DNA from 4 places in the Thioalkalivibrio sp. ALJ1 genome. Region 1 is predicted to be linked to each of the others. Evidence: predicted binding sites of a transcription regulator. Region 1 holds the regulator's gene; each other region holds the start of a gene.
What was found. Region 1 encodes sigma-54, which starts transcription at its own class of promoters, with help from an activator protein. Its sites were predicted from a motif close to TGGCANGNTNCNTGCTT; they were not measured.
Positions count from the first base shown of each region.

Region 2: glnL (nitrogen regulation protein NR(II)) is a predicted target of sigma-54. The motif match lies at 4,566-4,582, and genes of this name have one in related genera.
Region 3: F462_RS13785 (PEP-CTERM sorting domain-containing protein) is a predicted target of sigma-54. The motif match lies at 3,280-3,296, and genes of this name have one in related genera.
Region 4: F462_RS06785 (THxN family PEP-CTERM protein) is a predicted target of sigma-54. The motif match lies at 2,446-2,462, and genes of this name have one in related genera.

Region 1 covers NZ_KN050684.1:1,257,802-1,265,024, reverse strand. Annotated here, with positions in the region: gene F462_RS08230 (calcium/sodium antiporter) at 1-227, shown strand, start outside; gene F462_RS08225 (KpsF/GutQ family sugar-phosphate isomerase) at 224-1,201, shown strand; gene F462_RS08220 (KdsC family phosphatase) at 1,201-1,740, shown strand; gene lptC (LPS export ABC transporter periplasmic protein LptC) at 1,737-2,318, shown strand; gene lptA (lipopolysaccharide transport periplasmic protein LptA) at 2,299-2,829, shown strand; gene lptB (LPS export ABC transporter ATP-binding protein) at 2,826-3,593, shown strand; gene F462_RS08200 (RNA polymerase factor sigma-54) at 3,682-5,163, shown strand; gene hpf (ribosome hibernation-promoting factor, HPF/YfiA family) at 5,181-5,519, shown strand; gene F462_RS08190 (PTS sugar transporter subunit IIA) at 5,523-5,990, shown strand; gene hprK (HPr(Ser) kinase/phosphatase) at 6,051-7,082, shown strand; gene rapZ (RNase adapter RapZ) at 7,090-7,223, shown strand, end outside.
Region 2 covers NZ_KN050684.1:713,088-720,310, reverse strand. Annotated here, with positions in the region: gene polA (DNA polymerase I) at 1-1,540, opposite strand, end outside; gene F462_RS05675 (LOG family protein) at 1,670-2,395, shown strand; gene F462_RS05670 (DUF2782 domain-containing protein) at 2,395-2,790, shown strand; gene F462_RS05665 (protein kinase family protein) at 2,790-3,644, shown strand; gene F462_RS05660 (DUF4124 domain-containing protein) at 3,755-4,411, shown strand; gene glnL (nitrogen regulation protein NR(II)) at 4,594-5,694, shown strand; gene ntrC (nitrogen regulation protein NR(I)) at 5,694-7,130, shown strand.
Region 3 covers NZ_KN050684.1:898,672-905,894, forward strand. Annotated here, with positions in the region: gene prsR (PEP-CTERM-box response regulator transcription factor) at 1-354, shown strand, start outside; gene prsT (XrtA/PEP-CTERM system TPR-repeat protein PrsT) at 351-3,140, shown strand; gene F462_RS13785 (PEP-CTERM sorting domain-containing protein) at 3,342-4,313, shown strand; gene F462_RS06580 (efflux RND transporter permease subunit) at 5,050-7,223, opposite strand, start outside.
Region 4 covers NZ_KN050684.1:950,974-958,196, reverse strand. Annotated here, with positions in the region: gene F462_RS06800 (glycosyltransferase family 39 protein) at 1-207, opposite strand, end outside; partial or broken gene F462_RS06795 (IS3 family transposase) at 270-1,440, opposite strand; gene F462_RS06785 (THxN family PEP-CTERM protein) at 1,584-2,393, opposite strand; gene F462_RS06780 (hypothetical protein) at 2,866-3,486, shown strand; gene F462_RS06775 (polysaccharide deacetylase family protein) at 3,643-4,608, shown strand; gene F462_RS06770 (putative O-glycosylation ligase, exosortase A system-associated) at 4,645-6,075, shown strand; gene F462_RS06765 (glycosyltransferase family 2 protein) at 6,143-7,105, shown strand; gene F462_RS06760 (glycosyltransferase) at 7,113-7,223, opposite strand, start outside.

The DNA of each region.
Region 1 (7,223 bases):
ACCTGTTCAATCTACTGGCCGTGCTGGCCGTTCCGGCCCTGATCGCGCCGCTGACAATCGACGCCGACGTACTTGCACGCGACTATCCGGTCATGTTGGCCTTGACGGCCGCCCTGTTCCTGATCGCCGTGGGCCGCCGCGGGCAGATCCTGCGCTGGCAGGGCGCCCTTCTCCTCGTCGCCTTCGCAAGCTACCTTGTCTATTTGGGAATTACGGCAACCGTATGAACTTCAACCCCGAGACCACCCGCAACCTCGCGTTGGCCGTCCTCAACGACGAGGCTGATGCCGTGCGCAACCTGACCGGGCGTATCGACGAGCACTTTCTCGAGGCCTGCCGCCACATCCTCGCGTGCAAGGGCCGCGTGATCGTCACCGGCATGGGCAAGTCCGGGCACATCGGCAGCAAGCTAGCCGCAACGCTGGCCTCCACCGGGACGCCGGCCTTCTTCGTGCACCCCGGCGAGGCCAGTCACGGCGATCTCGGCATGATCACTCGCGAGGATGTGGTCATCGCGCTATCGAACTCGGGCGAGACCGACGAACTCCTCACCATCCTGCCGCTGATCCGGCGCCTGGATGCCCCCCTAATCGCGATGACCGGCAACCCCGGCTCACGCCTGAGCATCGACGCCACGGTACACCTGGATGTCAGCGTAGATCGCGAGGCCTGCCCGCTGGGCCTGGCCCCGACCTCCAGCACCACCGCGGCATTGGCGATGGGCGACGCCCTGGCCGTTGCGGTGCTCGACGCCCGTGGCTTCACCGCCAACGACTTTGCCCGCTCCCACCCCGGCGGCCGCCTCGGTCGACGCCTGCTGGTCCATGTGACCGACATCATGCATACCGGCAACGCGATCCCGCGAGTCACCCCGGACGTCCCGCTCAAGGATGCCCTGTTCGAGATCACCCGCAAGGGCCTGGGCCTGGTCATCGTGGTCACCGATGACGATCGCATCCGGGGCGTGTTCACCGACGGCGACCTGCGCCGCACCCTGGACGCCGGGCACAGCCTGGACAGCCTGACCATCGGCGAGGCCATGACCGCCGGCGGCCATACCGCGCGCCCCGGCTGGCTGGCGGTAGAGGCCCTGGAGGCAATGGAAAGCCGACGCATCAATGCCCTGCCCGTGGCCGACCAGGACCAGCGTCTGGTTGGCGTAATCAACATGCACGACCTTCTGCGCGCCGGGGTGGCCTGATGAATCGCGCCGCAGAGCCCCTGACCACGCGCCAGCAGGCCGTACGCCTGCTGATCCTGGACGTGGACGGCGTACTCACCGACGGCAGCCTGTTCCTGGGCGACGCCGGCGAGCAGTACAAGGCTTTCAACAGTCGCGATGGCCATGGGATCCGCCTGGCCCTGGATGCCGGCATCGAGATCGCCATCCTGACCGGGCGCATCTCAGGCGTAGTCGAGCACCGCATGCGCGACCTCGGCGTAGAGCACCTGATTCAGGGCCGACGCGACAAGGGAGAGGCCCTGCACGAGCTTCTGCAGCGCACCGGCCACGCCCCCGCCGAGGCGGCCTTTATGGGCGACGACATCGTTGATCTTCCAGCGATGCAGCGAGTCGGACTCGGAATTGCCGTCGGGGATGCCCATCCACTGGTGCGCCAGCACGCCCAGTGGGTCACCGAGGCCCATGGCGGACGCGGGGCGGTACGCGAGGCCTGCGAGGGCCTGTTGGCGGCCCAGGGGCGGCTGGATGCATTGCTCGATACCTACCTGAACGGATGAGCACCCGGTATCGCAATCTGTTCATCGGGTGCACGGCCCTGGTCGGACTAGCCGCCACCCCGCTGGCACAGGCCGAACTGGCTCCGCCCGAGGGTGAGGTCACGCTGGAGATCGATGGCTTCACGCTGCATGCGACCGGCGACGACGGCGAGCTGACCCACCGCCTGCGCGGATCGCGCCTGCGCGAGTTCGGCCGCGACGGCCCGCAGTGGGTGGACGAACCGGACCTTGACCTGTTTGCCGAAGGCGACATCGAATGGCGCTGGACCGCGCCCGCCGCCCTGCACCAACCTGCCGACGCCACCCTGGACCTGGTTGGCCCCACCCAGGGCGTTCAGCCGGCGCGCGGCGATCGCGTGGAGACCATCATCGACTCGCGGGATGTCCGTGTCGCCACGGACACCATGGTGGCCACGTCCGATGCACTCTCGACGCTGAATCAGCCAGGCCTCTTCCAACGCGGGACCGGCCTGCGCGTGGACTCGCAAGCGGATACCATAGAGCTGTTACATGCCGTGTACTCGCTCTACAGCGAGACGAGCGAGGAGGATTCCACGCATGACCCCGAGACTGAGTAGCCCGCAGCGCCTCCCGGCCATCTTCGGGGCGGGATTCCTGCTGCTGTTTCTCCTGGCCAGTCCGGTGTTGGCCCAGCAGGGCTCGGGCTCGTCGTTGCCGGTCGAGATCACGGCCGACCGCGCGGAGATGGACGAACGCAAGGGCCTGGGGACCTACACCGGCGACGTGGTCGTGATCCGTGGCGACATGACCCTGGAGGCCGACAAGGTCTACGTACGTACCCGTGATCGCCGCCCCTACGAAATGGAGGCCCACGGGGAACCCGCGCGCCTGGAGTCCCCGGATCCCGAGACCGGCGAAATGCGCATCGCCACCGCCCTGCGCATCGACTACCTGCTGAACGAGGACCGCATGATCCTTACCGATCAGGCGCACGTAATCACGACCAACGAAGAGGCACGCGGAAAACGCATTACCTACGACCTGGCAACGGACGTGATCGAGGCCGAGCGCGGCGACGGTGACAGCGAACGCGTGCGCATCACCATCCAGCCGCGCGACGACGAATGAACACCACTGCCAGCCAACCGGCGACCGCAGGCGCGCCCCACGACCGCCTGATCGGACGTGAACTGACCAAACGCTATGGCAAGCGCACCGTCCTCGACCAGGTCGACGTCGATCTGGCTCCCGGCGAGGTCGTCGGCCTGCTGGGCCCGAACGGTGCGGGCAAGACCACCTGCTTCTACAGCCTGGTCGGACTGATCCGCCCCAACGCCGGACGCATTACCCTGGGCGAGCGCGACATCACCCGCGCCCCGATCCATGTGCGGGCCCGCGCCGGCCTGGGCTATCTACCGCAGGAGGCCTCGATCTTCCGACGCCTGAGCGTTTGGGACAACCTGCAGGCAGTGCTGGAACTTCGCCCCGGACTGGACCGCCATGAACGCCGGCGCATCGGCGACGCCCTGATCGAGGAGTTCCAGCTAGAGACCGTGCGCCACAGCCCCGGCATTTCGCTATCCGGTGGTGAACGTCGGCGGGCCGAGATCGCCCGCGCCCTGGCCGGCGATCCCCAATTCATCTGCCTGGACGAACCCTTTGCCGGGGTGGATCCGATCTCGGTGGGGGACATCCAGGCCGTCATCGAACACCTTGCCCGCCGCGGAATCGGGGTACTGATCTCCGATCACAACGTCCGCGAGACCCTCGGCATCTGCCACAGGGCCTATATTCTTAGCGAGGGGCGCCTGCTGGCCGCCGGGACACCCGACGAGTTGCTCGCCGACCCTCAGGTTCGCCGAGTCTATCTCGGCGAGAATTTCCGCCTGTGATTCCGACGCACACGTCGCGCGGCCAGTGCACAAACCACGAGGCAGGCTTTAAGATTTCACGTATGGTCACCTTCGACCCGACACCACAATGCTGAAACCCGGCCTCAATCTACAGCTGGGTCAGACGCTCACCATGACCCCGCAACTGCAGCAGGCGATCCGTCTGTTGCAGTTGTCCACGCTTGAGTTGCAGGTGGAAATCCAGCAGGCGCTGGAGAGCAACCCCATGCTCGAACAGGTGGAGGACGAGGACGCCGATCCGAATACCGAGCGCCTCGACCAAGAGGGCGAACTGGTGGAAGGCGACCGCATGGAGGCCACCACCACCAGCGACGACGTCATCCCCGAGGAGCTGACGACCGACAGCCGCTGGGACGACATCTACGAGCCACCGACCGCCCCCAAGGGCCTGGACGACCGCGACCCGCTGGAGAACACCAGCGACGACGGCGGCGAGGGCCTGCAGGACCACCTCCTGTGGCAGCTGCACCTGAGCCATCTGACCCCGCGCGACCAGCGCATCGGCGCGGCCTTGATTGACGCGATCAGCCCTGACGGCTATCTCGAAGGCGACCTCGAGACCCTGGCCGAGACCATTAACCGTGGCGAGGAAGAACCCGTCGGGGTCGACGAGGTCGAAGCCGTGCTGCACTGGATCCAGCAATGCGACCCGCTGGGCGTGGGCGCCCGTAACCTGCGTGAATGTCTGGAGATTCAGCTACGCGAGCTCGCCCCGGATGCCCCGGCCCGGGAGGCCGCGCGCGCCATCCTGGAGCACGGCATGGACAGCCTGGGCAAGCGCGACTACAAGGCGCTGCAAAGCCAGTCCGGCGTACGCGACCCGGACGAGCTGGCACGCGCACTGGATCTGATCCGCACCCTGAACCCGCGTCCTGGCGCCCAGATCAGTACGGCCACCTCGGAATACGTAGTCCCGGATGTCTATGTGCGCCACACGGTCGATGGCTGGAGAGTGGAGCTGAACCCGGAGATCGCCCCGCGCATCCGCATCAACGACCTCTATGCCGGCATGGTGCGTCAGGTCTCGGACGCCCGCGACAGCGCCTTCATGCGCGATCAACTGCAGGAAGCGCGCTGGTTCCTCAAGAGCCTGCACAGTCGCAACGACACCCTGCTCCGAGTCGCCGAGGCGATCGTGCTCCGCCAGCAGGGCTTTCTCGAACATGGCGAGGTTGCGATGCAGCCGCTGATCCTCCGCGACATCGCCGAGATCCTGGAGATGCACGAGTCGACCATCTCACGCGTGACCACACAGAAATTCATGCACACCCCGCGCGGGGTCTTCGAGTTCAAGTACTTCTTTTCCAGCCACGTCGGTACCAACGATGGCGGTGAGTGTTCGGCCACCGCCATCCGTGCCATGATTCGGGAATTGATCGGCGACGAGCCTGCGAACAAGCCGCTGAGCGATGCCCGGCTCGCCCAGATCCTCTCGGATCGAGGCATTAACGTGGCACGCCGTACCGTGGCCAAATACCGTGAGGCCATGCATATCCCCTCATCCAGCGAACGTCGGCAGATGGCTTCCATGCCCACCGGCAGCAAGTAACCCAAGGAGACCCAACCATGCAGATCAATCTGACCGGCCACCATGTCGACCTGACCGACGCCCTGCGCGAATACGTCAACGAGAAGTTCGCGAAGCTGGAGCGCCACTTTGACAAAGTCATCGACGTCCACGTCGTGCTGACCCATGAGAAGAATCAGAGTCAGCACAACAAGGCCGAGGCCAATCTCCAGGTTAGCGGTAACCATATCCATGCCGAGGCCTCCCACGACGATATGTACGCAGCCATCGACGGCCTGATCGACAAGGTTGACCGTCAGCTGATCAAGCACAAGGAAAAGGTCAAGGATCACCACCGCGCCGAGGGTGCCCAGCGCAACCGCGAGCAGGCCTCCTGATCCATGACCATTGCCGAGCTGATCACCGCCGACCGCATAGGTCTGGAGCCCGAGTGTTCCAGCCAGAAACGGGCCCTCGAGACACTGGCGGAGCTCCTCGCCGCCGGCGGTGACGCCGAGGGGCCGGCCAGCAGCGCGATCTTCGAGGCCCTGTCCGCCCGCGAGAAGCTGGGCTCCACTGGCCTGGGGCATGGCGTCGCCATCCCTCACGGCCGGCTGCCCGATCTTGCGACTCCGCGCGTGGCCGTGCTGCGCCTGAAGCAGGGTGTCGACTTTGACGCAATGGATCACGAGCCGGTCGATATCCTGATCGCCCTGCTCGTCCCGGAAGCCGCGACCAACGATCACCTCAACCTGCTTGCCCAGCTCGCACGCGGCCTGTCCCAGCCGGACACGATTGCCGCCCTGCGCCGAGCCGGCGATGCGTCGGCTCTGGAGCAGGAACTCGTGGGCCGCTTCAGCGAGGGCTAGGCCCTTGCAGACGGTCTACCCATACGTCGACCAGCGGGAGGCCGGCCCACGCCGGAGGCCATGAACGAGGCATTAGGGGAAGGCGGAATCGCCCGGGACATCACCGTGGAAAGCCTGATCCAGGCGATGGGCAACCGTCTGGATCTGCGCTTTGTGCATGGTGAACACGCGGCCGCCGACCGCAAACTGGTGGGCGAGGATGGCGACGACCTGCCCCTGGCCGGGCACCTCAACCTGATCCGACCCAACCGCATCCAGGTCATCGGAGACTTCGAATCCCGCTACATCTCCAGCCTCAGTGACCGCCAGTGCAATGACCTGATCCTGGAGATGGCCCGCACCGGAACCACGGCTGTGATCTTCGCCGAAGACACCTGCCCGTTCTCGGAAATGCCCGACGTTCCTCAGGCCGCGTTGCCCCTGATTCTGTGCTCGGGCAGCAGCAGCCACGAGATCATCTCGTTGTTGCGATACTTCCTGCAGCAACGCCTCGCCCATTTCGAGGTTCGCCATGGCGTATTCATGGAGATCCTCGGCATCGGGGTCCTGATCAGCGGCGCCTCCAGCGTTGGCAAAAGCGAGGTCGCGCTGGAGCTGATCTCCCGCGGGCATCGCCTGATCGCCGACGATGCTCCCGAATTCGCGCGGATTGCCCCGGATATCGTCCGCGGCCATTGTCCTGCACTGCTCCAGGACCTGCTCGAGGTTCGCGGGCTTGGAGTTCTAAACGTCCGCGCCATGTACGGCGATTCAGCCATCAAGGGTGGCAAGTACCTCCGTCTGATCATCGACCTGCGTGATCATGGCGAGCCTTCACCGGTGCCCGATGACCGACTGAACGGACGCCGGGGCGAGATCGACATCCTCGGTCTGCGCGTGCCCCTGAGCAGCCTGCCAGTGGCCCCCGGCCGCAACATCGCGGTGATGATCGAGGCCGCCGTGCGCAACCACATGCTGCACATCCAGGGCTACATCGCGGGTGACGACCTGCGGGCGCGACAGCGCCGCCAGATAAGCGGTGAGGCCGACGAACCCCCTTATCATCGCGCCGTGCCCGCGACCACCGTACCCAATCCGGACCCGGAGGGCTGACGCCACTATGCGCCTGCTGATCGTCAGTGGCCTCTCTGGCTCCGGCAAGACCGTGGCCCTGCATACCCTGGAGGACGCCGGGTACTTCTGCGTCGACAACCTCCCCTTGCCGTTGCTGCCAGGCCTGATCGAACGGGTCCG
Region 2 (7,223 bases), 540 kb from region 1:
GTTCGATATCTGCCAGCACCGGGACCAACGGCATCTCGATCTCGCGGTACACGAACGCGGGGCCTTCCGCTTCTTTCAGGCGAGGCTGGAAGACTGCGTCCAGTTGCAGGCAGATGTCCGCGTCCTCGCCGGCGTAGTCGGTGGCGATGCCGATATCCACCTCGGCGAATGGAATCTGCTTTGCGCCCTTGCCGGCTACATCCTCGTAGTGCGTGGTCTTGTAGTTCAAGTGGCGCTCGGCCAGGGAGTCCAGGTCGTGGCGGTTGGCGCCGGCATCCAGGCAGAAGGATTCCAGCAGGGTGTCGTCGACAATCCCGCGCATGGTGATGCCGTGATTGCCCAGCACATTGCGGTCGTATTTCAGGTGATGGCCCAACTTGCCGTGCTCCGCTGAGTCCAGCCACGGCGTCAGGCGCTCGAGTGTGGCCTCCAGCGGAAGCTGCGGGTCGGCATCCGGCCCAGTATGTGCCAGCGGCAGGTAGTACGCGGTGCCCGGTTCGAACGCGAAGGACATGCCGAGCAGCCGGGCACGCATCGCGTCCAGGCTGGTGGTCTCGGTATCGAAGGCGACGCGGTCGGCCTTCTCCAGGCGTTCCAGCAGTTGCGCGAAATCCGTCTCTTCACGCACGGTCTGGTAATCGCCCTGGGTCTGCGAGGGGCCGGGGTTGTCGCCTGCGGCCGCGGCGTCTCCCCCTTCCAGTTCTGCGCGCCAGCGGGTGAAGCCGTAGCGGCGCACCATCTCCAGAAGGTGGTCATGGTCCGGTTCCTGGATGGTTAGGTCGTCCGGGCCGACGTCCAGCTCGACGTCGCGCTTGACGGTAATCAGCTCGCGCGAGGTCGGGAGCCGTTCGGCGGCGGCGCGCAGGTTCTCGCCAATCTTGCCGCCGAAGCGATCGGCCTGATCCAGGATCGTGTCGAGATCGCCGTACTGTGCAATCCACTTGGCGGCCGTTTTGGGCCCGACCTTCTCCACCCCAGGGATGTTGTCGACCGTGTCGCCCATTAGGCTGAGGTAATCGACGATCTGCTCAGGCGCAACGCCGAACTTTTCCTGCACCCCGTCCGGGTCCAGAGTGACTCCGCTCATGGTGTTGACCAGCGTGACGCGGTCATCGACCAATTGCGCCAGATCCTTGTCGCCGGTGGAGATCACCACGTCGTGGCCGGCCTTTGCCGCCTGGTCGGCTAGGGTGGCGATGACGTCATCGGCCTCGACCCCCTCGACACACAGAAGCGGCAGGCCCATGGCCCGCACGAGTTCGTGCAGGGGCTCGATCTGGGCTGCGAGCTCCTCTGGCATGGGCGGGCGAGTCGCCTTGTATTCCGGGTAGAGGTCGTCACGGAAGGTCTTGCCCTTGGCGTCGAAGACCACCGCCATGTTGTCGGGGCCGTAGTCCGCTCGCAGCTTGCGCAGCATGTTGGCCACGCCGATCATTGCGCCGGTCGGAGCGCCATCCGGTGCGGTCAGGGGGGGCAGCGCATGGAACGCGCGGAACAAATATGACGAACCGTCGACCAGGACGAGGGGCGCTTTCGACATGAAACAGAATCCAGACGGGGGACGCGCGACATTCTACAGGGCTGATCGGGACGCGCCCATTCGTGCAGCCCATTTGTACGGACCCAGGGCGGCCGTTACGCTACGCTCAAAGCCCACCGAGACCCCTGGATGAATAACCGCGAACGTGCCGAACACCCGGGCCTGCGCCCGATCGATGACTCCGCCCTGACCCGAGAAAGCTGGAAGATCTTTCAGATCATGGCGGAGTTTGTGGAGGGCTTTGAGCGCCTCGCGCATATCAAGCCGTCCGTAAGCATTTTCGGCTCGGCCCGTTTTCCGCCGGAGCACCGCTACTATCAGCTGGGCGAGACCGTCGCGCGCCAACTGTCGGATGCCGGATTCGCAGTGGTCAGTGGTGGCGGACCCGGCATCATGGAGGCGGCAAACAAGGGGGCCTTCGCCGGCCGATCGCCCAGCATCGGCCTGAACATCCAGTTGCCACACGAGCAGAGTGCGAACGATTATCAGGACATCGGCCTGGGGTTTCGCCACTTCTTCTCGCGCAAGGTGATGTTCGTCAAGTACGCATCCGCTTACGTGGTACTGCCCGGGGGGTTTGGCACCCTGGACGAGATGGCGGAGATCCTGACCCTCGTGCAAACCGGCAAGACGCGCCGGATCCCGATCGTGCTGGTCGGGAGCGAGTTCTGGAAGGGGTTGCTGGACTGGTTCCAGGACACCCTTGTGGAGCAGGGCACCATCGACCAGGAGGACCTGCAGCTATACTCGCTGGTAGATTCCCCGGAAGACGTGGTGGACGTGATCTTTGAATACTACGAGGCCCGCAGCTTCGAGCCTTCTGCGGAAGAAAAGAAACGACTGATGGAGCTGTGATGATGCCCCTGTCTCGCATGACCCTGTCCCTGACGTTGAGCGCCAGCCTTATGCTGGCGTTTGGGTCGGTGTCGGCGCAGCAAGACCGCGAGTGGGATGACGCCCCGCCGCCGCCGGAACTGGAAGAGGGGGCCGATCCGCCGCCGCCGGTTCTGGATGAACGTGCCCGCGAGCAGCGCTCGCTGGAGGACGCTGACATCATCATCATTGAACGCGATGGTGAAACTCGGCGTGAATATCGCGTGGGCGGCGAACTCGTGATGGTCGAGGTCACCCCGGCGGTGGGTCCGACCTACTATCTGATCGACACCACGGGCGACGGCACTCTTGATGGTCGTCGTAACGAGCTTGACCCCAACTTTATACCCCCGTCCTGGGTGATTTTCCGATGGTAATGAATGATTTCGAGATCCAGGCGTGCAGCGCGCTCACCCGTCTGATACTAAGTGTTGGTCCCGAGGGTGCTGAACTTGAAGGCCGGCCGGTGCAGTGTCTGCGTCTGTCGGACGCTGCGGCGCCAGCGCTCGAAAAGGCGCTCGCCGAGGTGCCGGTTGGCTGCGGACGCGTCGTGGGTCGAGGGATCGACGAGGCCCAGCAGCAGACCGTCCTGGTGCTTGAGCGAGGTCGGTCCCTGCAAGACGCGGTCGCAGACGAAGGCCCCGGGAGTATCGAGGCGCTGGGCGAGCGGGCGGCCGATTGGCAAGGCCGTCACACCGCTGCCGTCCTGCCAGCTGGCGAGGGATACCGCCGCGGCGTGTTGCAGCAGCAGATGCGCGAGCGGGCGGATGCCCTCGTGGCTACGCTCGACGATGGCACGCGCGCGGTCCTGGATGCCGAGTTGCACCATCAGGGACTTTATCGGTTCGAGGATCTGCCCTTGGCCGGGAGCTATTGGCGGTCTGTTCGGGTCTACCCAGAAGGAGCCGGACTCGCAGATCTGGTGGTTCCCCCGGCACCGGTGCCGGCATTCTGGCAGCTGGCACGCATCGCCCTGGCGGTGGCCGTCGATGCCGAAGGTCGGCCGGACGCCACGCGTTATCGCGCGCTGCTAGATGGGTACAACGGGCGACGCCCTCTGACGGCTATTGAGCGCGGGGCGGCCCCCACGATGCTGCGCCTGGCGGCCCTGGATGACTGGCTTGCTGCACTCGAGGGCGGTTCTGGTGGTGACAGGGAGCGGGATCGACTCGCGAACTTGCAGGCCGAGGCCGCTCGTCTGCAAGGCGTATGGATTCGCGCAGCGGCCTGACTCGGGGCAGGTCGCCCTCGGCAGCTGGATACGGATCAGACCGGGGTTCCGGTCGCCGGCCATACCCTGGAGACGGGTCCACGGAGCCGTCGCTACACGGAGGAAAGTCCATGTTCCGCTTCTTTACCCTGCTGGCCTTACCGGTGGCTGCCCTGCTGCTCCCGGCGCTCCTGAGTGCCGATGTCTATCGCTGGACCGACGACCAAGGCAACGTGCACTTTGGCGACCGGCCGCCCGAGGGGAGTGCAAGCGAGTCCGTTGACGTCCGCGAGCCCATGCGCGCGGTTCCGCTGGAGGGCGCGCGCGAGATCCTTGAGCGCCCGGTTCGGCCGCGAGGTCAGCCTGAGGCGGAGGGTGATTATCAACGGGTCGTAATCTCGCGCCCGGAAGACGGCCAGGCTGTGCGGGCTAACGATGGCAACGTGACCGCCGAACTGGACCTGGAACCTGGGCTGGATACTGAGGCCGGCCACCGTGTCGTGTGGTTGCTCGATGGTGAGGCGGCCGGTGAGGGGGCGTCGGCCAGTGCGACCTTCGAGGGCCTGAACCGCGGTGCCTACTCCTTGCAGGCTCGGATCGTGGACGAATCCGGTAACGAATTGGGTGTCAGCGACACGATTGAGTTTAACGTGCTGCGAATGGCCATTCCCCGCAGCCAGCAGCAGCAGCAACGTCCCCAGCAGTTCCCCTCGGGTGGCGCGCCGCAAGCTCCCCAGGCTCCGCAGGCGCCTCGTGCCCCTCAGCCGGTGGCGCCTGGTCCAAACTGACCCGGCATGCGCGCACCTAAGTAGTGCGACTTAAGCCCTATGTTGGTGCTACTATTGCACCAACATAGGGCTTTTTGATTCTGAGGCGGCCGGGACTCGGCAGGTTTCTTTAGTGCGGTCCCCGGCTTCGGCGCTTCGCTAGACGATTCGTCCTTGGCGCGATTCCTGCTTGAGGCCCTTTAATGAACACGTCCTCCGCTAATCTCGACTCGACCGCGCCTCGGTGGTGGGACGATCTCTCCACGGCCGTCCTGGTCACGGATGCGGACCTTTGCCTGCTCAGTATGAACAGTGCTGCGGAGGTTCTGCTCGGGCTCAGCCGCGAACGCATCATCGGGCACCCGCTGGGGCAGTGGCTCAAGCTGGACCGAAACTTGTCCTCGCGCCTGAGCTCGGCATTGACTCTGGATCAGCCTATCACCTTGCGCGCCCGTCAGATGGAGCCCCTGCGCGCCGATCGTTTTCTAGCCGATGTAATCATTACGCCGTTGCACGGCGGCATCAGTGAACGGCCGGGTCAGCTCTTGTTCGAGCTCAATGCGATCGACCGGCACGAGCGCATCAGCCGCGAGGAACAGTTGCAGAAGCAGCAAGCCATTACGCGCGCGGTGACCCGCGGCCTGGCCCACGAGATCAAGAACCCGCTGGGTGGGTTGCGCGGCGCGGCACAGTTACTCGCAAGCGAGCTGGACGACTCGGGCCTCAAGGAATATACCCAGATCATCATCCGCGAGGCTGACCGCTTGCGCAGTCTGGTCGATCGCATGCTGGGGCCGAACAATCTTCCCCGACGCGAGGCGGTCAATCTGCACGAGGTGTTGGAGCACGTGCGGGGCCTGGTCAGCGTGCAGCTGCCGCTGGGATTGAAGATCCGCGGCCACTATGACCCCAGCATCCCGGATGTGCAGGCGGACCGCGACATGCTGGTGCAGGCGATCCTGAATCTGGTGCAGAACGCAGTGCATGCGTTGGAGGATGGTGGCGAAATCACCCTGCGTTCGAGCATCCTGCGTCAATACACGATCTCCGGGAAACGTCACCGCCTGGTGGCCAGGCTCAGTGTTTGCGACAACGGCCCGGGCATCCCCGAGGACATCCGCGAGCGCATCTTCTTTCCGATGGTCACCGGGCGCGCGGCTGGTACCGGACTGGGATTGCCGATCGCCCAGAGTCTGATCCAGCTGCATGACGGACTGATCGAGTGCCGCTCGCGGCCCGGTGCGACCTCGTTCGACATTCTTCTTCCGATCGACTCCCCGAAGGCCCAGGAGGGCAGAGGCTGATGGATCCGACTGTCTGGATCATCGACGACGACGATTCGATTCGCTGGGTGTTGGAGCGAGCCCTGCAGCGTCAGGACATCGCGGTACGTGGTTTCGAGACTGCGGATGCCGCCTGGGCGGCTCTGGACCACGACCCGATGCCGGATACCATTGTGGCGGATATCCGCATGCCGGGGCTGAACGGTCTGGATTTCCTCGCACGCATGCAGACCCGCCCGGATCCGCCGCCGGTCATCATCATGACCGCCTTCTCCGATCTGGAAAGTGCGGTTGGGGCCTATCAGACCGGGGCCTTCGAATACCTCCCCAAGCCGTTCGATGTGGACGAGGCCGTGGCCCTGGTGCAGCGCGCACTCGAGGCGCGTCGCGCCGGGCAGGAGAATGGCGCCAGCGGACCTGAGATCGAGGAAGCCCCGATCATCGGTGAAGCGCCGGCGATGCAGGAGATGTTCCGCGCGATCGGTCGGCTATCTCGCAGCAACATTACTGTGTTGATCAACGGCGAATCCGGTACCGGCAAGGAGCTGGTCGCGCGGGCCCTGCACCAGCACAGCCCGCGTGCCGATCAGCCGCTGATTGCCCTGAACACGGCGGCCATCCCCAAGGATCTACTGGAGAGTGAACTCTTCGGGCACGAACGCGGGGCGTTCACTGGAGCCAACCAGAGCCGCAAGGGACGCTTCGAACAGGCCGATGGCGGCACGCTGTTTCTCGACGAGATCGGCGACATGCCCTTCGACCTGCAGACTCGGCTCCTGCGCGTCCTGTCCGACGGGACGTTTTATCGAGTCGGCGGGCACACTCCACTCCGGGTGGATGTTCGCATCATCGCCGCGACCCATCAGGACCTGGAGGAACGGGTACGTGCCGGGCTATTCCGCGAGGACTTGTTTCACCGCCTGAACGTAATCCGAATCCATGTGCCCTCGCTGCGTGAGCGCCCAGAGGACATCCCGTTGTTGGTGCAGTACTTTATGGCCGAGGTTGCGCAGGAGCTGGGGGTGGAGTCCAAGACCATGCGGCCCGAGGTCGTCGCGGAACTGCAGCGTCTGCCCTGGCCAGGCAATGTCCGTCAGTTGGAGAACACCTGCCGTTGGTTAACGGTCATGGCGTCCGGTCGTGAGGTCCATCTGGACGACCTGCCTGCCGAGCTGCATCACGAAACCGAGACCCGCGCTGACTCGGGCAGTGCCCCGGCCAGCGTTGCCGCCGGGCCGAGGGACTGGACGGCGGAGCTGGCCCAGGTCGCGCGCCAGCACTGGCAGCGCGGCGACCACGACCTGCTCGGCTCGGTCCTGCCACAGCTTGAGCGTACCGTAATCCGCGAGGCCCTGAACGCCACCGGCGGCCATCGCCAGCAGGCCGCGGCCCTGCTCGGCTGGGGGCGCAACACCCTGACCCGCAAGATCCATGAACTCGGCCTCGACGACCACTAGGTTGATTCCACCACGAAGCACACGAAGGCACGAAGAAGGGCCAGGTCAAAAACGGTTCACAGGAAGAAGGGAAGAAGGGAAGGGTTTTTGGCT
Region 3 (7,223 bases), 360 kb from region 1:
TTTTCCCGGGAACAGAAAAGGAACCAAAAGGGGTTCACGCGCGATGCCACCGACGCCATCGAAACCTACGACTGGCCGGGTAACGTTCGGGAGATGGAAAACGTAATCCGCCGCGCTGTGATCATGGCTGATGGTCCCATGATCACAGCGCGTGACCTGGGACTGGACCACTTGGACACGGTGGCTCCATCGCCCCGTCTGCGCGAGATCCGCGACAGCGCGGAGCGCGACGCGATCCTGCGGGCCATGGCCCGCAGCAACCAGAACATTGCCCAGGCCGCCGATCTGTTGGGCGTTACCCGCCCTACGCTCTACAGCCTGCTCGATAAACTTGGATTGAGGGACACACGATGACTGGCGCCAATCTGCACTATTTCCCCGGAGCCGGCTTACGCCGCGCCGGGATGTCGGTGATTCTGGCCCTGGCGCTCTTACTGGCCGCCGGCTGCGATAGCTTCGGCAGCGCAAGTGAGGCGGACTACCTCGATCGCGCTGAACAACATATGGATGCCGGCGATTATTCCTCGGCGATTATCGAATACCGCAACGCATTGCGATTGGAGGATCGCACCGGCACTCGGGCCGCACTAGGCCGAGCCTATCTTGCCGATGGACAGTACAGCGGGGCCGTTTCGCATTTGGAACGGGCCTTCCGACAGGACTCGTCCGAGGCGTTGATGCTGCCCCTGGCGCGCACGTATTTCCAGTTGGACCGTCTGCCCGACATCCTCGAACTGCCCACGCCTGGGGAGTTATCGCAGCGGGATGCCGCCGAGTTTCTAAGTTATCGAGCCCTTGCGCATATCCAGCAGGGGCAGATGGAGGAGGCATTGGAGCGGTTGGATAAAGCTCGAGAGCAGGCGCCGGATTTGGCGCTGGTTCACCTGGCCGAGGCTCGCATCGCTTTTCGCGAGGGCAACGCAGACGCGGCCCGAGCGTCCGCCCAGCGAGCAACCGACACTGATCCAGCGCTGGCTCCGGCCTGGACCCTGATCGGTGACGTGGCTCGCTGGGAAGGCGATGTCGAGGGGGCACTTTCCGGGTACGACCGGGCTTTGGATCTGCGTCCGGCGCAAATCGCGGACCGTCTCAAGCGGGGGCTCACTCTCCTGGAGCTGGAGCGATTTGACGATGCCTCGCGCGACGCGGAGTTCTTGCGGGAGGGTGCCCCGGGGCACCCAGGCGGGCACTTCCTGCAGGGCCTTGTGCACTTTCAGCAAGAACGGTTCGATGCCGCGCAGCCTTACCTCGAAGAGGCGCTATCCGCTCATAGGAACTATCGTCCCGCGATGCCTTACCTGGCTGCGGTGCACCTGGAGAACGGCAACTTCGGTCAGGCGGAACACCAGTTGCAGCGGCACGGCGCGCTGGGCGAAGGCACGGCGATGACCTATCGGTTGTGGGCGCGCCTTCACATGGAGCAGGATAACCCGGCCGCCGCCCGTAACCGGTTGGAAGATGCCTTGGAGCGGCATCCTGAGCTGATCCCCTCGTTAGGTTCCATGCTGGCCGCCCTGTACCTCGACTCCGAACAGCCGGATCGTGGTGTCGAGTTCCTTCGTACATCTCTGGAGCAAGGCCAGGATTCACCCGAAATGCGTCGTATGTTGGCACGTGCACTCCTCGAACGAGGGGATGATGCCGAGGCCCGCGAACTGCTGGAAGCCGATCCGGAGTCGGACCGTGAAGCCCGAGCCCTGGATCATTTGGGGCAGGGTCGGTATTCCGATGCCTTGCGTATCGCTGAGGAGATGATCAGCGAGGACCCGGGAATGGCCCAGGGGTACAACATCCAGGGCGCAGCCCTTTTGGGTCTGGAACGGATCGACGAGGCGCGTCTCGCGTTCCAGGAAGGCCTGCAGGCCGCACCGGACAGCGTCAGCCTCGCCATGAATCTGGGTTCTTTGGAGCTGCGTTTGGGTAACCAGCGTGCGGCCCGGGAAGTGTTCGAAGACCTCCAGGAGGCGGTTCCTGGCCACTCGGCCTCGGCAATGCGCCTTGCCGGAATGGCCATTGCCGGCGGCGATGATGAAACGGCCCGGGGCTGGCTGGAAGGTGCGATCCGGCATCACCCGGATCAAGTACAGCCGCACCTGATGTTGGCGCGGCTGCACATGTCGCAGGATCGCCCCGAGGACGTGATTAGCACGTTGGAGGCTGCCCTGGAGCGTCACCCGGACGAACCCGAGGTGCTGTTTGCCATGGCGGATGTCCGCGAGCGCCTTGGGCAGTCTGCGGAGGCCCTGCCTCCGTTACAGCGACTCGTTGAACTGCGCCCGGAGAATGTCGACTTCCGGTTCCGGCTTGCTCGCGTCCTTGCGGCTACGGGCAACGGGGCGGGTTCGATCGAAGCCCTGCGCGGGGTGTTGGAGCAGGACGCTGAGCATGCTGCGGCTCGGCAGGCCCTAGTGCATCAGCTGGCGCTGGCGGATCGCACCGAAGAGGCTCGCGAGGCTCTGGAACCTTTGCTGCAAGCCGATGGCGAGCGCGCGGATGTCATCGCCCGCGATGCCTGGCTCTTGGCGCGTGAGGGAAATCACGCGGCCGCCGCAGCCCGGTACACCGAAGCCCTGGAGCGTCAGTCCACCCGCCAGTGGGTCATCGAACGCCATCAGGCCCGTATGCGTGGGGACATGGCGGAAGAAAGTCTGCAGGAACTCGAAGCCTGGCTGACCGATCATCCGGAAGACCTAGGGGCACGCCATCTGGTCGGCTCGACCCAGGTCACGTTGGGCGCGAACGACGCGGCGCGCGAGACCTATCGCACCGTACTGGCCCAGCGCGAGAACGATGTCGTGGCAATGAACAACCTTGCCTGGCTGCTGCGTGAGGATGCAACCGACGAGGCGCTCGAATATGCCCGGCGGGCAGCCGACCTCGCGCCGACAGACCCGGCCGTGCTGGACACCTTGGGTGTCGTTCTTCTTTACAGCGGCGATCCGGATGGTGCCCGCGATGTTCTGGAGGGTGCTTATGCCGATGCCTCCAGCACCCCGGGCATCGGGTACAACCTCGCCCGCGCCCGCCATGCCGCCGGAGACTCCGAAGGTGCCCGTGAGCTGTTGCAGAGCGTGCTCGCGGATGGCGGCGCATTCCCGGAACGAGACGAAGCCCAGTCGTTACTGGACGAGCTGGGATAACCCTTGGTTGCAGGAGCCGCGCGTGCTGTCGAACGACTTTACAGTCTTCCTGAATTCGCGACTCAGGGCGGCCCCGCAGGTACGCCGGCGTTTCGGTAACTTACTGTTAGGTAAGTATTAAAAATCAGAAATCCAAAAGTGGCACGGTCCCTGCTTCACATTGCGTGAGTCCACCATGGGCATCGCTAAAGGATCATGACGATGAACTACAAAAGCTTTCTATTGACTGCTGCGCTCGGCTTCGCCATGTCGAGCACTGCCGCGGCCGCCCCGTTCTACATCGAATTGGGGCAGGATTTCGACGGCAGTGGCGAGACCCGAACCGCCGATATCGGCGCGCTGGGTGCTAACAACACCCTTTACACCTCCTTCTACGACGCCAATCCCGAAACAGGCGAGCTGTCTGGCGGCGTGATGGATACCAACATCCAATCGGAGATGGATGCCCGCGGTTTCGCATCCGTTGTCGGCACCGCCAATCCGAGTTCTCACCAGACCGCGCCGACCAACTATCGGCATCCGGGAGTTCCGGGAGATGTCAATGTCACCGGGCTCGAATTTGACAACCCCGTCACCATCGATGGCGAGAACGGTTTTGTCGCCAACAATTGGGCGGGTTCGAACTCAAGCGTGTGGGGCCTGAGCTTCGACTACTACATTGAAGGCTCGCTGACCGATACGGGCGTTGCCTACGACAGCGGCTACTTCAACATCTACTTCGAGCAAGGCGGCACCAATGACCGCATTCAGGTGCTGACCATGAACTTGACCGGTTCCGCACTGGTCGCTGGTGACTTCAATCTGTTCGGTGAAGTCGATTACAGCTTCCTTGGGGAAGGTGACCCGAACGAAAGCTTCATCCAGAACATGTTCGTTGACGTGGGCACTGGCAAGAGCTTCTATGAGCTCTGGAGCGAAGATATCGGTGCCTCAATCCCGGTGAGCTGGTTCCTGGACACCAATGTGGGTGGTGGGCTTCCGGATGCGGATGATCTGACCCTGATCACCGATGCTCAAGGTAATCCCTCGCTGGTACGCCAGACGACCGGCAACGCAACGATCCGCTACCAAGTGCCGGAGCCGGGTATGCTGATCCTGCTGGGTACCGGCCTGCTGTTCCTTGGCTTCATGGCGACCCGTCGCCGCACCCCCAAAGGTGGCCTGAGCGCCTGACCCTGGACGATCTTCCCCGCCCCCTGAGGGAAGATCTTTCCAAGCCCCCGTCCCCGGATGGGGGCTTTTTTATATCTGCACCACAGAGAACACAGACAACACGGGCAACACAGAGAAGGCCAGGTCAAGGGCGGGGACGTCTAACAGGAAGATGGGAAGCACAGAAGGGTTCTGATGTGGAGTGTGGTCGTGCGTGGGCTTTCGTTCGATCGGACTCGAGCGAGCGCCTGAGGCCCTGTAAAAATTTCTGAATAAGTCGGCTTGGCACCGGGCCGGTTTGGTGGAGGACGAGACGAAGCGGCTGCCGGTGCAGAGAAGCGTCACCCTGCGGGGTGAGGTAAGACACGTTGCCTTCTGGGAGGCTGGACCAACCGATCGCGAAAGCCTTCGGACCTTGGATCCGAACGAATTCTGCAGGACACGGTTTTCCCTCAGCTATTCATCCAGTCACACCGCAGACCCCTCCGGCTCCGGTATCCCGAGCACCGTTATCGAACCAGCCAGTCCAGGACTCGCACGGCTCCGCGAACGCCGCGGGGCATATAAATGCACCATCGTTTGGGTACCCCCGGTCGGGTCACGCCTCTCATCCGCCGGATATACCCAGGCCCAACCAATCATCATCTTTCCTTCTGCCCCCCCTCTCCCTGTTAAATGCCCTCGCCCTTGACCTGGCCCTTCTCCGTGCCCTCCGTGGTGAACGGCACTTGGCCTTGGTACGGGATGTGCCGCGGTTTCAGGTACGGGCGAAGCGTTGACCCAGGCGGTGGCTCAGGACGAGCAAGGCGGGCAAGACCAGCAGGTCGAAGATGAGCGCTGCTATGAGCCCGAAGGCGGTTAGCAGACCGAAGGCTGCGGTGGGCTGGAAGTCAGATAGCGCCAGAAGTATGAACTGACCGACCAGTACGATCGTTGTTGCGGTGACGGCCCGGCCCGTGCGCCTGAAGGTCCGCGCGAGCGCCCAGGCCACGTTACTACCGGACCTGCGCCGTTGGAGGTAGCCGTGCAGCAGGTGGATGGTGTCGTCGACGGCGATCCCGATGGCGACGCTGGCGATCATGGCGGTGGCCATGTCCAGCCAGATCCCAAGCAGGCCCATCAGGGCAAAGATCATCGCTACCGGGGCCAGATTCGGGACCATGCTGGAGACCGCCAGGGGTATCGAGCGCCACATCAACAGCATCAACAGCGCGAGCAAGCCCGCTACGGCATACAGGCTGTGGAGCTGGCCCTCGATCAGGAGGCGTTCCTGGTCTGCGAACAGGCGTGCCATTCCGGCCATGTCCCAGTCCATATCGGCCGGAGGGTTGGCCTCCAGGTGGGCCCGCAAGTCGCGCATCAGGGCATTGATCTCGCCCGCGCCGTGGGCGTTCAGGTTGAGCAGCAAACGGCCGCGCTCGAAATCGCGGTCGACCACGTCGTACAGGTCGCGCCCGTCATAGATGAACAGGTACTGGGCGACCAGGTCGCTGTCATCGGGGATCGCACGGTACTCCGGCTCTTCCTCGTTGAAGGCCCAATGCATCTCGGCCACCAGGTCCGGTAGTGACAGGCTGTAATCCACCTCGGGCCGGGCATCCAGCCAGGCCTGGGTCGCATGGATGGCTTCAAGACGCTCGGGCGCCTGGAGGCTGTCCCACTCCGGTCCGGTGAAGACCACTTCCAGGGCCATCACACCGGAAAGCTGTTCTTCCACCGCGCGGGTGGACTGGGTAATCGGGTGGTCCTCCTGAAAGAACGCGTAGAGGTCGGTCTCGACCTCGACATGCCGAATCTGAGGTAACGCGAGCGCTAACAGCAAAGCGGCACCCCCGACCACCCAGCCGGCCCGGCGGATGGCGAGGTGGGCCAGTTGCCCCGTAAAGCGGTCCAGCTGGCGCAGGCTGCGTTGCGGTGTTCGCCAGCCACCGCGATCCCAGCGTGCCATTAGCGCGGGAAGAAGCCACAGTACGATCGCGGCCGCAAGCAATACGCCGATCGCGCCGACCAACCCGAAGGTCCCGATCGGGCGGATACTGCTGACATTCAGCGATGCCAGCCCGGCGGCCGTTGTCAGGGCCATGAATAACGTGGGGCGGGCGACAGCATCGAGAGCGTGTTGTACCCGCTCTTTTCCCTCGTATCCTCGTTGCGCCGCGTGAAGCAACGCATTGAAGAAATGCATCAGCATCGCCACCGTTAGCGCCGTGAGCAGCGGCGGCAGGATCGCCGAGATCAGCGTGAATGGCCTTTCGAGGAGGATCAGCAGGGCGATTGCGGGTCCGGTCACGGCACTGATCGTGGCAGCCGCCACACCCACCACCAACCAGCGACGAAAGAGCCACCACAACAACAGGAGCCCGATCGTCATGGTGCCGGGCACCAGCAGTGCAAGGTCCGTCAGCATGGCGCGTAGCTGGGCAACGTCCAGCGCAATGTGACCGGCGACCGCCGTCAGGTCGTCATCCAGTTCATGCGTCGCCACGGTGTCGCGCAGCAGCCGTTCCAGTTGCAGGCGCTGCAGACTGTTGTCCAGGGCATGCGGACGGACCACCACCGCCAGAGACTGGCCGTCTCGTCCCGCAACCAACCCTGGTGCAAAGGGGTCCCCCAGTGTGCGAGCCCGCCATTCCTCGGGGGGTCGGCTGTCCAGATCGTCTGCGTCGATAAGCGGGTCGACCGCGAAGCCGAACGAGGTGGCCCGGATGTGATCCAGGGTGGTGACGGTGAGCACCCGCTCCACCGACGGCGCGGACTCGAGCGCTCGTGACAGCCCCGCTATACGTTCCAGGAATGCCGCCTCGAAAACATGTGGCCCCGAAAAAAGCCCGACCAGAACCTGATCTTGAGGAAAACGCTCACGTAGTTCGCGATCGAACTGGACCGCAGGGGCATCCTCCGGGAAGTAGACCTCGGGTGCATTGTTAAAGT
Region 4 (7,223 bases), 310 kb from region 1:
GGCATCCACCCTGGCCCACAGCCACAACTGCAGGTAATAGAGCGGAGGGTGCAGATCAAAGCGCAGCGGTCCCAGCAACGCTTCATACAGGGTTCCGGATGCAAAGGTCGCTCCGTAGATCTCGTCGTACCAAAACCAACTCTCAACCGGCAACGAAATGCGGAAGGCAAGCCCACCAACGAGCACGCCGAGGACCGTCAGCGCCATCGGCAAACGGGGTTGTCGTACGAAAGGGCCTTCCCGTTTCATTCACAAGCTCCGTGTAGTGGTCAAGTGATTTTGGACACCTCGATCGGTGTTTCGGCTGCCCATTTTCGCTCGTAGGCGTTGGGCGACAGATAGCCCAGGGTCGAGTGCCTTCGGCGCTCGTTGTAGAAGCCAACGATGTAGTGGTGATGTCTCGGGTAGCCTCACCGTGGTTGGCGTAGTCCCGTCGCCAGACCCGCTCCATCTTCAGGTTCAGGAAGAAGCGCTCGGCCACCGCATTGTCCCAGCAGTTGCCCCGCCGGCTCATGCTGGCCCGGGCGCCGTGTTGTACCAGCAGACGCCGCCAGGCGTCGCTGGTGTACTGACAGCCCTGGTCAGAGTGCACCAGCAGCCCCGGTTCGGGCTGCCGGCTCTGCAGCGCCATGCGCAGGGCACTGCAGGCCAACTCGGCATCCATCCGACGGGCCATGGACCAGCCCACTACCTTGCGGTGGAACAGGTCCAGCACCGCCGCCAGATACGTCCAGCCGGTACGGGTCCGGATGTAGGTGATGTCTGTCACCCAGGCCTCGTTCGGACACGAGGGCTGGAACTGCCGGTCCAGGTGGTTCGCCACCACCGGCGCGGTCTCATCCCGTTGGGTGGTGACCACGAACGCCCGCTTCCAGACCGGCCGCAGCCCCTGTTCCCGCATCAGACGGCGGACCCGGTAGCGGCCAACCGCAACGCCATCAGAGCGCAGCGCCGCCTGCACACGGCGGCTGCCGTAGGTCCACTCCGACTGCTCGAACGCCTCCTTGACCCAGGGCCCCAGCGCACAAGGCGGCTGTGGCCGCCGGCAGCGCTGTCGCGCCGCGTAGTAGCTCGACCGATTGACCTCCAGAAGATCGCAGACCCGCTGTACCGAAGCCTTCTCCGCCAGGGCCGTGATGCAGCAATGCATCACTTCAGTTCCCGGGCGAAGAAGGCCGAGGCCTTTTTTAGGATGGCCTTGTCCTCCCGCAGCCGGCGGTTCTCTTCCTCCAGCTCGCGGATCCGCCGTTGCTCCGGCGTCAGGGGCCGACCATCACCGGCTTCCCCAGCACGATCCGCCTTGAGCTGCTCGACCCAGCGCCGAACGGCCGTCTCGCCAACCCCGGTGTCTCGCACCACTTGCGAAACACCCTGGCCCTCGTCCACCACCATCCGGGCCACCCGAAGCTTGTACTCCGGATCAAAACGCCTGCGTCCCATATCCTCTCCTCGATCAGATCCCAATCATTCCACCGATCGAGGTGTCCACCAAAATTAGACCAGCACACCGATGATGGGAATACACCACCCAAATGAAAAGGGGAGCACAAGGCTCCCCTTCACATTAGGCAGTACGGTATCGTTCAGACCTTGTTGCGACGCCGTGCCACCGCCCCCAGGGCCAGCAGGCCAGTGCCGAACAATGCGAGCATAGCCGGGTTGGGCACCTGTACTGCTTCGATCCCGAAGCCGAAGTTCACTGTAGTGACCTTGAATTCCGGCGTAGTCAAACCGAAGCATCCGGGACCCTCCCCAGCTGCCGCACAGGTCGCGTCATCCAGGAACCCCAGACCATCCGCCACGACGCTGGTGTTGTACGTGACCCCTTCCAGCGTAAACGTCTGCTGCAAGGCTTCGAAGTTGACGATAAAAATATCGTCACAGTTATTCACGACAGGGAAGCCGCAATTGGCGACGTTGGGGGTCTCCGTAAACGTCGTCGAAAACGCCAGTTCGAGGGGCTGTAGAGATGCGCCGCCGGTGACCGGCGGATCCACGGGCGTCAGGATCAGATTGGTCAGCAACGTCGCGGTGTTCAGCGTGGCGAAATTGGCCGAGATCTCACTGTTGAAGTGAGTGATACCTACAGTGGTTACAGAGTCTCCCGTATTGATTGCCCCGTTTGCTGGCGAATCAATGATTTGTAGCCCGCTTCGGTTCGTGTTCACACTAGGGTCGACGCTGCCGCTCGCACTCCCCCAGCTCAAACGCTCGGAAGTCACCTCCCGGAAGCCCGTCCCTGACGTGAAGGTCGGCTCATCCGAGCCCGCGATGATCCACTCCAGCGAAACGCTGTAATCCCAGGTATTTACGAATGCAGCGCTTGCGGGCGCTGCGGCGAAGGTCATGGCGGCTGCAACCGCCAGGCTCACTGCCTTGGTCTTGGTGCGCATATTGGCTCTCCTGCCCAGTCAATTCCGGCTTGTACCGGCTCCACTGCACGGATTGCACAAAACGGGCCATAATTCTAATTATTTGAAATTAAATAGATTTCCAGACCCCATCCCGTCTTCGAGTTCGCAAAATGTAAAATCCCCGGACAACCCACTCACGCCGAACAGCCTTGTGGACTCCGGTATCGGTATCGAGCGGAAAGGCCGTAAGATCATCGCAAAGCATTTCCACTCACGCCGGAGCCATCCAGTGTCGCCAACATCGGATCTTGTGCACCACGGGAGGAGAACGCTGCGTCCACTGGGCGTCGAGCACGCGCTCTACGCATACGGCCGGTTGAAGGGGTGGTACAAGCTTGGCCGTCCACTGCGACACCGGATGCCCACTGAAACAGCAATCGAACGGCTCAGGGAAAAGCAGCTCGTATTCTCGCTAAGTGCCGGGCGCACAGGGTCGGAGTATCTGACTCGCTTGATGGCCTTGATGCCGGACACCGCCAGCTTTCACGAGCCGGAGCCTGCCTTTCAGCGTCAGATGCGGCCGGCGCTCCGCAACCCGGAACTCGCCCGAAAGTTCCTTACCGACTACAAGCCTCCGGCCCGTGCGATGGTGGATAAAGGCACCATCGTCGAAACAAGCCACCTGTTCAGCAAGGGGTTCGTAGAACCGCTGTTGGACCTCGGCCTCGTGCCCTCGGTCGTGAACCTCCATCGCGATGCGCGCGCCGTCGCGCTGAGCTATCTCACCCGGCACACAATTCCGGCACGAACGCGATACGGCTGGGCGTTCCTGCTACAGCCGGACGATCCCGGCGTGCTCCCCATCGCCGGCTGGCAGGACCTTTCCGACTATCAGCTCTGTTTCTGGTACGCACTGGAGACCGAGCGGCGGATCGATTTCTACAGCCGCATGCTCCGGGATCGGGGCGCCCTCGTCGTCGACACCTCCGCCCAGGCACTCAATGCTCAGGACGAATTCGTTCGCGTAGGGCGCCTGCTCAAACCGGGTATGGAAGATACCGAAGGGGCCGCATACTCAAGGCGCATACCGAGCTGTCAGGCAAACGGCACAATGCCAACCCCCGCGAAATAGAGGAACGAATCGATTTTGAACGCGAGGAGGTGGTGGTCCACGAACGCGTCCAGCAGGCAGACGTGAATCAACCGTAAGGAGGGCCCTGGGAGCGCGCTGGTTTTCGCTAGAGCCAGGGCATAACGTGGTCGGCACTCCCTAGCATGGTCTACGGCAATGCGTGGACTCCCGACCGCAATCCAGATGCTCTGGCCTTTGATCCAACCCGGAAAAAGGCTTTCGATCCTGCTGTACCACCAGGTATTGCCGGAGCCCGACCCGCTCAAGCCGGATGACCCGGATATCGCCACCTTCGACTGGCAGATGGATCTGCTCGCCCGACATTCCAGCGTGCTGCCGCTTTCCGAAGCGCTGGAACGGCTCAAAGCCGGAACCCTGCCACCGCGGGCCACCGCCATCACCTTTGACGACGGCTATGCCGATAACCGGCTGCATGCGCTTCCGGTGCTGCAGCGCCACGGGCTGCCGGCCACCTTCTTCATAGCAGCGGGCTATCTGAACGGCGGACGGATGTTCAACGACACGCTGATCGAGGCGATCCGGCGGGCGCCAGACGGCGAGCTGGACCTCGCCAAGCAAGGGCTCGGAGTGCACAACCTGACGGACGCAGACAGCCGGAAAAACGCAATCCGAACCATTATTCGGGAGATCAAGTGGCTCCCGCGATCCGAGCGGGAAGAGACGGTGCACACCGTCGCCGAACAGATCGGAGCCGATCTACCGGGCGACCTGATGATGACCGATGAACAGGTGCGCGAACTGGCAAACGCCGGCATGACCATCGGCGGGCATACGTTGTCGCATCCCATCCTGGCCCAGGAAGACGAAGCCACCGCAGCCCGGGAGATCAACGAAGGCCGTCAACGGCTTCAGGCAATCACGGGACAACCCGTAGACCTGTTCGCCTACCCGAACGGCAGGCCCCACCAGGATTACACAGCCCGCGACGTCGCACTGGTGCGCAATGCCGGTTTCCGTGCAGCCGTTTCGACCTCCATGGGTAGCGGCGACACTCACTCCGACCGGTTCCAGCTCCCCCGCTTTACGCCCTGGTCACGCAACCCGGCCAAATTTCTCGCGCAGTTGGTGCGAAACACCCGCCATCCGGTTACCGTAGCCTGACACCCTCCGAGTGCGATCCCGGTCGCCGGCACGCCCATGCGCGATATCGTCTTCGCCCTCCTGATCTTCGGCTCGCTGCCCTTCATCCTCTGGCGGCCATGGGTCGGTATCGCCATGTGGTACTGGGTAGGGCTGATGAACCCCCATCGCCTCGCCTGGGGGTTCATCCAGACAATGCCGGTCGCCATGGCGGTCGGGATTGCTACCCTGGTGGCGCTCGTACTGAACAAGGACCGGCGCGCGCTCCCGTTCACGCGGGAAAGCGTGTTGATGATTCTCCTGTTCGGGCACATCACCGCGATCTCTTTGTTCTTCGCCTGGCAGCCCGAGGTCGCCCTTCAGCGCTGGGACACCGTGATGAAGATCATGTTGTTCACGCTGATCGCGCCCATGCTGGTCTTTGGCAAAGTGCGAACCATGGCCGTGCTCGCGGTGATCACGCTTTCCATCGCCTATTTCGGCTTCAAAGGTGGGCCTTACACGCTCGCGAGCGGCTTCGGCGGAATGGTACTCGGACCACCAGGATCATTCATCCGTGGCAATACGGATATCGGTCTGGCACTCGTCATGACCCTCCCGCTGGTGCTGGTGCTCGCACGCCAGGTGTACCAGGGGCGCTTCGAGCTGCCCTTTCACTTTCCGCTTTATGAACGCTTCCACAAGCTGATCGGGCTGGGGCTGTACCTGGGCTTCTGGTTCCACCTGATCTCGATCATCGGCACGCACTCCCGCGGCGCGTGGGTCGCTCTGGCCATCACCTTCCCGCTCATCTTCCTGAAGATGCGTTACAAGGGAACCATGATCGCGACCGGCCTCCTGGCGATTGTTGTGGTCGGCGTTACGGTCCCCGACAAAATCGAGCATCAGATCGACACCCTGATCAACTACGAAGAAGATGCGTCCGCGGGCGGGCGCTTCGATGCGTGGAACGTCTCATGGAATGTGGCGATAGATTACCCCCTCACCGGCTCCGGCATGAGCATCCAGCGTCTGCCCCCCGAGATCTGGCTCAGCTACCTGGATCGCGAGAACCCGGTCGTTAGTGGGCCAATCGCCGTACATAGCATCTACTTCCAGATGCTCGGCGAGCACGGTTTCATTGGGCTCGCTCTGTTCCTGATGCTGCTCGGTTTCAGCCTGCTGACGCTTTTCCGCCTGAGCCGAGAAGGGCGGCAGCGGGACGAGACTATGTGGATTGCCGAATGGGCGTGGGCACTTGCGATCGGGCTGATCGGTTACATGATTGCCGGGGCCTTCTTGAGCCTGGCCTATTTCGATCTCTACCTGGCCTTTATCGCCATGGCGATTGTGCTGCGCCGCGAACTTCTGGAAGCGGTTCCAATCGCCGCCCCTGTGCAGCAAGCCCGCGCGCCACGGACGGTGGAGCCGAAAGCGGAGACCCCGAAGTCCACCGCCACCCCGTCCGAGACGGGCGGGACGATCATGGATCCTGGCCGGTTACGCTAAGGAGCTTCTGGACGTGCCAAGCAACCCTCCTGATCCCTTCTGGCCGGTCCTGACGGACAGCCCCCTTGTGTCAGTGATCGTACCGGCGTGCAACTGCGCGGACTTCCTGGAAGAGACCCTGCGGAGCATCGTCGATCAGGACTATCCCGATCTGGAGATTCTCGTCATCGACGATGGCTCCATCGACGATACGGCCGCCGTGGCGCACGGTTTTCAGGGTCCGGTGCAATTACTGCAAACCGCGCAGCCCTCGAGCGGCGCAGGAGCCAGCCGCAACGTGGGCCTGCGGGCGGCACGCGGGGACCTGATAGCCTTTCTGGATGGGGACGATGTCTGGCTGCCCGGCAAGCTGCAGGCCCAGATCGAGTGCCTGCGGGAACATCCCGAATGCGCCATGGTGGCCAGCGAGTTCACGCTCTGGAGCCCGGACGAGAACGGCATGTGGCGCACCCCGCGCGCCTTTGCCCGCGAAACCGGAGGGCAAGACCCGCAGGCATTGGACCCGGAGCGCTCCGGCTGGATCTACCACCGCCTGCTGCTGGACACCATCGTCTGGACTGGAGCCGTGGTGATGCGCCGCGAACTGGTGGACACGATCGGCGAATTCCGCGAGGACCTGCGCCTGGCCCAGGACTACGACTACTGGCTGCGCGCCTCGCGGCTGACACCCATCCTGACCCTGACACGTAGCTACGCGCTGTACCGACGCCACCCGCAAAGCGCCACCAAGCGCTGGGCCTCCACGAATTACGCGCTGAGCGTGCTCGACTCCGCCGTACGCCAGTGGGGAGTTTCCGGTCCAGACGGTCAAGAAATCACCCCGGCGGAACTACGTCGGCGCCGCTTTGGGCTGCACTTTTCCATGGGTTACCAACTCTTCTGGAATGGCGCCCGGGCAGCCGCGGCACCCTCCTTCTGGGCTGCGTGGCGGCACCGTCCCACCTACTGGCGCACGACACCTTACGCGCTTCTGACCGGAGCGCTCTGGCTGGTTTCGCGGCTTCGTCCCGAAACATCGGGAAAACCCTGATGATTCGTCAGGGCCCCAACGACCGGCTTGCCTCGGCCAGAGGCGTCTTCGCGCCGCCATGGTCGATCGCGTCCGATAGTGACTGTGCGGCCTTCGACCAGGAGCGCTGACCCAGAAA